2 regions of the Neobacillus sp. D3-1R genome follow, and region 2 is predicted to be linked to the other one. Evidence: predicted binding sites of a transcription regulator. Region 2 holds the regulator's gene; the other holds the start of a gene.
What was found. Region 2 encodes LexA, which represses DNA repair genes until DNA is damaged. Its sites were predicted from a motif close to CGAACATATGTTCG; they were not measured.

Region 1 (4,977 bases), 960 kb from region 2:
CATCTTACCTTTTTTTGTTATTTCATATAATTGAGCTTAAGCTTGATTTTTATATAAGACTTGAGACCTAGGGAAGGTAGTATTCACAAATAATACATTATGCGGCCTTGAGTTTTTTTATTAAAATTGAGTTTAGAAAGGAGTGAAGTAGATTATGGTTTTTAAAGAACGAACGGAATCAATACTCTTAAGAATTTTAAGGATTCTACACTACCGCGGTGATATGACACCAGAGGAAGAAAAGTATTATTGGAGCCTAGAAAAGGGCTATGAGGGTGAATGTCAGTTTGATCGTTTGACTGAAAAACTTCAGAATGAGAGCTACGTTTTGAATGACCTTTTACTAGAGTTTAATAATAAAGAATTTCAAATTGATACTACGATTATTCATCAAGGTACGATTTTCCTTTTTGAAATAAAAAATTTGGAAGGGGATTATAGTTATGCTCCAGATAACTTTCAAATGGTTTCTGGGAAAGAAATTAGCAATCCTTTAGATCAGCTAAAACGAAGTAAATCATTGTTCCACCAACTTCTCCAACATTTGAGAATTAACTTAGAGATTGAAGCCTACGTGGTCTTTATTAACCCCGAGTTTACTTTATATCAAGCCCCTATGAATATTCCTTTTATTTTTCCAACACAGATTACTCGCTTTTTGAAAAAGCTAGACATGAAGCCATCACATTTAAATAGTTCCCATCAAAGGCTAGCTGAAAAATTAGTTTCACTCCATAAAACAGAATCGGCCAATTCCAAACTACCATCCTACGACTATCAACAGCTTAAAAAAGGAATAACCTGCAAGACATGTTATTCATTCTCAGTGTACGTAGAGGGGAGGAATGTAGTTTGTAGCGATTGTGGTGGAGTAGAATTGATATCGGCAGCGGTTATGCGTTCTGTTGAGGAGTTGAGGCTTCTTTTCCCTGAGAGGAAAATTACCACCAATTTAGTACATGAGTGGTGTGGGGTGGTGGAGTCGAAGAAGAGGATTAGGAGGATACTTCATAAGAATTTTACAAGTTCAGGTGTTCGTCAATGGAGTTATTTTGAAATTAGAAAAGATCGTGAGTAACTGTTTTAAATTCCATCCGTTTTGTCCATCATGACTCTTATGATGGACACTTTTTATATTTTTCTATACCATTTTGTCCATCATGATTCTTATGATGGACATTTTCGTATTTCTCCTATACCGTTTTGTCCATCATGATATAAATGTCAACACAAATATGTACAATTTCGCTTGTATAAGGATGTACAAAATTACTCGTTTTCTTTAGCTAAATGATCTTTTAAACGATATGAATTGCCTACCATTGTCACCACAGTCGCATGGTGTAAAATTCGATCTAATATCGCATTAGCTAGCTTTGGCTCCTGGAAGACTTCATCCCATGCTTTAAAGTTTATATTCGTTGTAAATATCGTACTGCGCTTTTCATAACGCATATCAATAAGTTGAAAAAACATTTTCGCATCCTCTTGATCAATCGGTAAATATCCAATTTCGTCAATAATCAAAAGCTTATATTTTGCATAGTGTTTCAATCGATTTTCTAAGTGATTTTCCAACCTCGCTCTTTTCAGATTCTGTATCAAATCATGGCACTTGATAAAATACGTACTTGTTCTCTTCTTAGCTGCGTGAATCCCAATTGATGTGGCCAAGTGGGTTTTACCAACACCACTCGGTCCTAAAAAGACGATATTTTCATTTTTCTCAATAAATCGTAACGTTAAAAAATCGAAAATTTGCTGTTGATTGATGGACGGTTGAAAATCAAAGTCAAAATCCTTCACTTCTTTTAAATGTGGAAAAGCTCCAACCTTCACCATAGAATGAATCATATTTTGTTCACGCACATCAATTTCGTAATTTGTTAATTTAATAAGGGTGTCCACAAATGATAATTGGTTTTGTACGCTGAAATCTATAACTTGATTTAGATGCACCATCATTTGTTTGAGTTTTAAATACTCTAAATTATTTAGTAAATGTTGATAATTTGTACCGGGATTCATTATTTATACACCTTTCCAATCGCTGCTAGATTTTGTTTGGCTAATTCATCAATCTCAGGATAATACGGGGCTGAAACAAGTAGACTTTCTCTATAATGTTCTTCCTGATAATTGAGTTTTGCGTTACTGATTGAGTGTTGAGCGATGAGTTTCGTGTTATAATAAATCCATAGTTGTTCATCGTACACTTGTAAGCCTACTTTTTTTCCTCGGTATTCGGCTGGTACCGAATATTGATTGGATTTGTAGGAAATCATGTTAGACGCATTGACTTTTACTTGTGTATGTTTGATGCGATAGGAATCTCTTACTTTTTCAGTTGGTAGCTGGAGTAAGTGATTCCTTTCTTTTTTAAATTCAAAAACCGGTATTTTACCTGTTCCTTGATGCAACTCGTGATTAATTCGATTACATAAATCTTGTATAAACTGATGTAGCTCTTCTAAAGTTAATTGCCCTTGGTAAGCATGAATTTCATCTAATAACTTCATCGTTGATTCTACTTTTCCTTTGGTCCTTGGGCGGCCTGCAATACAAGGTTTTACTTTAAAACCAAAATCCTTCGCAAACTGCTCAAACTTTGAATTTACTTTCCCGCCAGAAAATTCTGTTCTTGCCTCGTCCATTACGGTTTTCATATTATCCGTTACAATTTCAGTGGGTACGCCTCCAAATGCTTCAAATGCCTCCGTTAAAAAAGAGAGCAGTACACTTTGAGACTTAGAGATACTTAAATAGAAAGCACGGAATCTAGAATACGATAGAAGTAACACCGCAACATTGACTTCTACTTTTTCCCCATCTTTTGTTTCAAACTGAATACTTTCCTTCCAATCTAGTTGAGCTTGTTTGCCTGGAGGTGTTTCAAAACGAACCGTCCCCGTAGGGGAAGAAATACGCTTCTCATCCTCAAAATAGGCTTTAAATTCTGGTGTTCGTGCAATATAGGCACGGAATGCAGAATCAGAACAATTTAAACCGTGGTTATCCTTAAGATATTGCCAAAGCACTCGCCGATAATAAAAAACCTGCTTTGAATCTTCGCTAAGAAGGGCTGCAATAACTTCATAGTATTCATCAATTTTAGAAGGCTTTTCTCGTTTGCGTTTCGGGACAAATCCCCCCAGATACTTATCAATCGTTCTTCGATCCACACCTAATTCTTCTGCTAATTTACTTTTATTAATTTTCATTTTTAAATGCTCCATTAGTTGTTTAAATTTTGGCAAGTCTGAAAGACTCTTAATCTCAAAATTAGTTTCAACATTTAGCGTTATATACATACTAATCCCCCCAAGATTAGTATGAAATGAGCAATCGATTTTGTACATTTTTATTCAAGCAAGAATGTACATATTTAAATTAGCATTTCTAATCATGACTCTTATGATGGACACTTTCGTATTTCTCCCATACCAATTTGTCCATCATGACTCTTATGATGGACACTTTCGTATTTCTCCCATACCGTTTTGTCCATCATGACTCTTATGATGGACACTTTCGTATTTCTCCCATACCGTTTTGTCCATCATGACTCTCATGATGGACACTTTCGTATTTCTCCTATACCGTTTTGTCCATCATGATTCTTATGATGGACACTTTCGTATTTCTCCTATACCGTTTTGTCCATCATGACTCTTCTAATGTACACTTTTTATCCCGCTTTATCCAGTATCCCCCCTTCCCCAAGGCAAAACTTACATGTATATTTCTAGAACAAACGTTCTATAATATATAGTAAAGGAGGGAGAGATATGCGCGGAATCTTGTTAAGAGCATCAGAAAGGCAGTTGCCAGTTGAAATGATTTATCTTTCAAAAAATGGGGCTATTTCTCAAAGAAAGATTAGAGTTGTTGATTTAAAAGAAGACAGAGTCAAGGCTTATTGCTTCTTAAGAAAAGGTTATCGTATATTCTGCCTCTCAAATATTTTGTCTGTTTCCCCTATTCAGGATAGAAATAAAGGTGCTTTTAAAAAAAGTGTCAGGGTCTCTGATAAGAGAACCTGATACTTTTAAAGTAGTACGTATCTAAAAGAAGCTTCAAGATTAGAAACCATCAATTTACGGAAACTAGCTGTCCCAATCTCCGAATCCCTTTTTCAATCTGCTCTTCATTCGCATAACTAAACGATAACCGCAGATACTCCGCACCGTCCTCAGGTTCCAGGAAAAAATACTTTCCTGGGATAAAGGAAACACCTTGTTCAAGAGCTTGTGTTAAGAGTTCCGACGTATCCACCCCGGGGATTTTTACCCAAACGAAGTAGCCCCCGTCAGGCACATACCAGGTAACGGAATCAGGAAGAAATTCCGCTAATGAACGGACCATCGCAGTACATTTTCTCCGATATATATCTCTTAAACTATCCAGCTGCTTTTCGAAGTCTAGATTTTCCAAATAGGCAGCCATACTAGATTGTGCGAATGGATGATCTAAGTCCTTTTTGAACCAAGATAGTGCATGAATAAACTCACTTGCCCCTGCTACCCAGCCGATGCGCATTCCTGGGGCGACCACCTTGGAGAGTGATCCGACGTGCAGAACTCGGCCGCTTGAATCCATTGCTTTTAGTGGCACTGATGGCTCTGAAAATGACAATTCCCCGTAAGCATCATCCTCAACGATGAGGAAATCAAATTCTGCGGCCAGCTGCAACAAATGCTTGCGGCGCTCTTTTGTCATTGTCGTGCCGGTTGGATTTTGAAAGGTTGGGATGGTGTATAAAAATCGGGGTATAGCAAGTCCATCACGCTTTCGTTCCACCAGCAATGCTTCTAATTGTTCCGTCAGCAATCCCCTCTCATCTACAGGCACACTGATAATCTGCTTGGTATAGTTTTGAAAAACTTCTAGGGCTTCCATATACGTGGGAGACTCGACAGCCACGACCGCGTCGCTATCTAGAAAGATGCGGGCAATTAGGTCGATTGCCTGACAGGC
Region 2 (4,977 bases):
TTTGAATTTCTCACAACGTTTCTTGCAATGCTAAAAAAAGCAATCATTTACACATACAGGAGGACAATAAATATGGCTAAGTTTACTAGAGAAGATATTAAGCGTTTAGCAGGAGAAAACAACGTTAAATTTATTCGTTTACAATTTACGGATATTTTAGGAACAATTAAAAATGTTGAAATCCCGGTAAGCCAACTAGACAAAGCTTTAGACAACAAGATGATGTTTGATGGATCTTCTATTGAAGGATTTGTTCGCATCGAAGAATCAGATATGTTATTGTATCCAGATATTGATACATGGGTTGTGTTCCCTTGGACAGCTGAAAAAGGTAAAGTGGCACGCCTTATCTGTGATATTTATAATCCAGATGGCACACCATTCGCTGGTGATCCACGAAATAATTTAAAACGTGTATTAAAGGAAATGGAAGAATTAGGATTTACTAATTTTAACTTAGGTCCTGAACCTGAATTTTTCTTGTTTAAGTTAAATGATAAAGGTGAACCGACTCTAGAACTTAATGATAATGCAGGTTATTTTGATTTAGCACCTGTAGATTTAGGGGAGAATTGCCGACGTGATATCGTATTAGAATTAGAAGAAATGGGATTTGAAATAGAAGCTTCTCATCATGAAGTTGCACCTGGACAACATGAGATTGACTTCAAATATGCACATGCTTTAAAAGCGTGCGATGATATCCAAACCTTTAAGTTAGTGGTAAAAACGATAGCACGTAAGCATGGCTTACACGCGACATTTATGCCTAAGCCGTTATTTGGGGTAAATGGTTCAGGGATGCACTGTAACCTTTCTCTTTTCAAAAATGGTGAAAATGCATTCTACGATCCAAGTGCAGACTTACAATTAAGTGACACGGCAAAACAATTCATTGCTGGAGTTCTAAAGCATGCTCCACACTTTACAGCTGTGACAAATCCATTAGTAAACTCTTATAAGCGTTTAGTTCCTGGATATGAGGCACCATGTTATGTTGCATGGTCAGCTCAGAACCGTTCACCGTTAATTCGTATTCCTGCCTCACGTGGTTTGAGTACTCGTGTTGAAGTTCGTAGTGTAGATCCAGCGGCAAATCCTTACCTTGCAATGGCTGTACTTTTAAAAGCTGGATTAGATGGAATTAAGAATAACATTACTCCACCAGCTCCGGTAGACCGTAATATTTATGTAATGACAAAAGAAGAACGTATCGCAGAAGGTGTTTACGACCTTCCAGCAACTTTAGCACAGGCCCTAGATTATTTAAAAGCTGATGAAGTTATTACTTCAGCTCTGGGTGAACATATTTTAGAACACTTCGTCGAAGCGAAAGAAATTGAGTGGGATATGTTCCGCACATCAGTACATCAATGGGAACGCGATCAATATATGAGCTTGTATTAATAGTAAAACCCTTGACTCTAGTATGAGTTAAGGGTTTTTTACTGGGTTTTGGAATGTCTTTTTAAAAATAAAAGCATCGGAATATTCCGATGCTAGCATAAGGTACTCTACTATCCTAGTATAAAATCATAAAATTAGTGGATGTGACGGAACACACCTACAACCTTACCTAATATCGTTACATTCTGTAAAATGATAGGTTCGAGTGAAGAGTTTTCCGGTTGAAGGCGGAAATAATCTTTTTCTTTAAAAAATCTTTTTACTGTTGCTTCGTCCTCTTCTGTCATGGCGACTACAATGTCCCCGTTATTAGCTGTCCTTTGTTGTTTTACTACTACATAATCACCATCTAAAATTCCAGCCTCAATCATGCTGTCACCCATTATCTCAAGCATAAATACATTTTCATCTGCAGGAGCAAAACTTGCTGGTAGAGGGAAATACTCTTCTACATTTTCGATAGCGGTGATTGGTAAACCAGCTGTTACCTTTCCGATTACAGGGACGTTAATTATATTTTGAGTGGGGATATTAGATTCTTCTAAATCTAATATTTCGATGGCTCTTGGTTTAGTAGGGTCACGTCTAATTAAACCTTTTGTTTCCAATCGAGCCAAATGACCGTGTACAGTAGAACTTGAAGCAAGACCAACGGCTTCACCAATTTCGCGAACAGAAGGTGGATAGCCTTTTGATCGCACCTCATCTTTTATAAAGGCCAGAATATCTTGCTGGCGTTTTGATAACTTTGTCATATTAGCGCACCTCGTGTCCATTTGTTGTCTTAATTATAGCATGTATTTCCAATACATACAAACATAAGTTCGTGAAAGTATTGACAACAAACAAACGTTCGTATTATAATCATTTCATATAAAGCGAACATACATTCTATAAGAGGTGTTAATAATGAAAAAACTTTGGTCTACATACTCATATACTATTTTACTTTTAGTAGTTAGTTGCATATCGGCATTATTTTTAAGGTTGGCTACGGATATAAATGAAGAGGATTACATAAAAATTAAAGTAAACTCAGGAGATACTCTTTGGGAAATGGCGGATCAATACACAATGGATAGCAAATTGTCAAAGGAGCAGTTTATTAATTGGGTTGTTTCTCATAATAAACTAGTTGATAAGCAACTATATCCAGGTGCGGAAATTATACTTCCTGTGAAAAACAATTCCTTAGGAGAAGGTACTGAATTAGCGAGTGCTGTTGGAGAATAATAATGAAAGCTATTATTTATTGCAGGGTTAGTACAAATAAAGAAAGTCAAGAATCCTCCCTTAAAAGACAAGAAGAGGAATTACTTTTCCTTTCCCATAAACTCGGGTTTGAAATAGTTAAAATTTTTAGGGAACAGGCAAGTGGATACGAATTTGAGAGAGAAGGAATATTAGAATTACTACATTTAATCAAAGTTGAGTCAGTTCATGCTATTCTAATTCAGGATGAAACAAGATTAGGCCGTGGAAACACGAAAATTGCGCTCTTACATTGTATTAGAAAAGAAGGTGTCAAGATATTCTCCATTTCCCACCAAGGGGAATTGCAACTTTCTGAAGCAGATTCAATGGTTTTACAAATTGTTGGGATTGTGGAGGAGTACCAACGGAAAATACATAATTTGAAAATTAAAAGGGGAATGAAACGAGCAGTTAAAAATGGTTATGAACCTCAAAAAAATTTAAAAAATCTTGGAGTTACATCTGGTAGAGAAAAAATAGAGGTGCCAATTGAAGAAATTGTTCGTCTTAGAAAAAATAAGTTAACATTTGCGGAAATCTCAGCCACATTAAGGGGATTCGGCTACACGGTTTCAAAAGCAACGGTTCATAGGAGATATTTAGAATATATTGATTCATTAGAGGAATAGACCATTTGCCTTGTCAAATGGTCTTTTTTTTAGTACTATCATGTAGTATTTTAAAGGGGACGCCTTTTAAATAGAAAATTGAAAGCAGAAAGTAGGGTTGAGTATGCTGCCAAATGAAAGAATTGCTAGAATTAATGAGTTGGCAAGAAAAGCAAAAACAACCGGATTAACGGAAGTAGAAGCGAAAGAACAATCTAGACTTCGTCGTGAATATCTTGAGGAATTTCGTTCTTCCATGTTAAACACGTTAACAAATACAAAAATTATTGATCCGCTTGGAAATGATGTAACACCGGAAAAAATTAAACAGTTAAAATCAAAAAATAAGTTACACTAATTTATTAATAGGGAGGGTTTAAAATTCCTCCTTTTACATAATTAAGCTTACTTTGTGACAAATTATTTAACAAAGTGGCTATTTTACCTTATTAGAATAGATATTGTTTGTATTAATAAAGTAGAGACATTAATATTAAAGTTGTGTAACAAAGGTTTTGGCATTTATTACTAAGACTTTTAATTGAAGGGAATGTATTTCATGTTAGAAAATATCGATAATCTATCTGTTGCATCAATAAGAACATTGTCCATGGATGCAATTGAAAAAGCTAATTCAGGACATCCAGGTATGCCAATGGGAGCGGCTCCCATGGCTTATACATTATGGACTCGCTATATGAATCATAATCCTAAAAATCCACATTGGTTTAATCGTGACCGTTTCGTTTTATCAGCAGGTCATGGTTCGATGTTGCTGTATAGTTTATTACATCTTTCAGGATATGAGTTATCGATGGATGATATCAAAGCTTTCCGTCAATGGGGAAGCAAAACACCTGGGCATCCAGAATATGGTCATACTCCTGGTGTAGAAGCTACTACTGGTCCACTTGGTCAAGGTGTTGCAATGGCGGTAGGAATGGCAATGGCGGAGCGACATGTTGCTGCGGTTTATAATAAAGATAAATATGAACTTGTGAACCATTTTACATATAGTGTTTGTGGAGATGGCGATTTAATGGAGGGAGTTTCTGCTGAAGCTGCTTCCCTTGCAGGGCATCTTCGCTTAGGGCGTTTAGTTGTTTTATATGATTCAAATGATATTTCATTAGATGGTGAGTTATCTCAATCTTTCTCTGAAAGTGTTGCGGATCGATTTAAAGCATATGGTTGGCAATACCTTAGAGTAGAAGATGGTAATGATTTGGCTGCCATAGCCAAAGCTTTAGAAGAAGCAAAACAAGATTTAGATCGCCCAACTCTTATTGAAGTAAAGACTATTATTGGGTATGGTTCTCCGAATAGAGCTGGTACATCAGATGTTCATGGTTCTCCCCTTGGAGCAGATGAATTAAAACTAACAAAAGAAGCCTATAAATGGACTTTTGAAGAAGATTTCCATGTTTCGCAGGATGTGTATAATAACTTCAAAAAATTAGTGGCTGAAAAAGGTCAACAAAAAGAAAATGAATGGAATGAGTTGTTTAATCAATATAAACAGGAATATCCTGAACTTGGAGCCCAACTTGAGGCTGCTATAAAAAATGAATTACCTGCAGGATGGGATAAAGATATTCCGGTATATAATGAAGGGAAAAGCTTAGCTAGCCGTGCTTCCTCAGCAGAAGTAATTAACGGGATTGCTAAAAATCTGCCGACTTTCTTCGGTGGGTCAGCTGACTTAGCA

Region 1: ACSBPO_RS03450 (WYL domain-containing protein) is a predicted target of LexA. The motif match lies at 3,748-3,761, and genes of this name have one in related genera.

Annotation. Positions count from the first base shown of each region.
Region 1 covers NZ_CP197471.1:718,612-723,588, reverse strand. Annotated here, with positions in the region: gene ACSBPO_RS03465 (nuclease-related domain-containing protein) at 155-1,078, shown strand; gene istB (IS21-like element helper ATPase IstB) at 1,270-2,028, opposite strand; gene istA (IS21 family transposase) at 2,028-3,311, opposite strand; gene ACSBPO_RS03450 (WYL domain-containing protein) at 3,789-4,043, shown strand; gene ACSBPO_RS03445 (aminotransferase-like domain-containing protein) at 4,093-4,977, opposite strand, start outside.
Region 2 covers NZ_CP197471.1:1,677,099-1,682,075, forward strand. Annotated here, with positions in the region: gene glnA (type I glutamate--ammonia ligase) at 73-1,407, shown strand; gene lexA (transcriptional repressor LexA) at 1,542-2,162, opposite strand; gene yneA (cell division suppressor protein YneA) at 2,317-2,640, shown strand; gene ACSBPO_RS08535 (YneB family resolvase-like protein) at 2,643-3,290, shown strand; gene ACSBPO_RS08540 (DUF896 domain-containing protein) at 3,394-3,627, shown strand; gene tkt (transketolase) at 3,829-4,977, shown strand, end outside.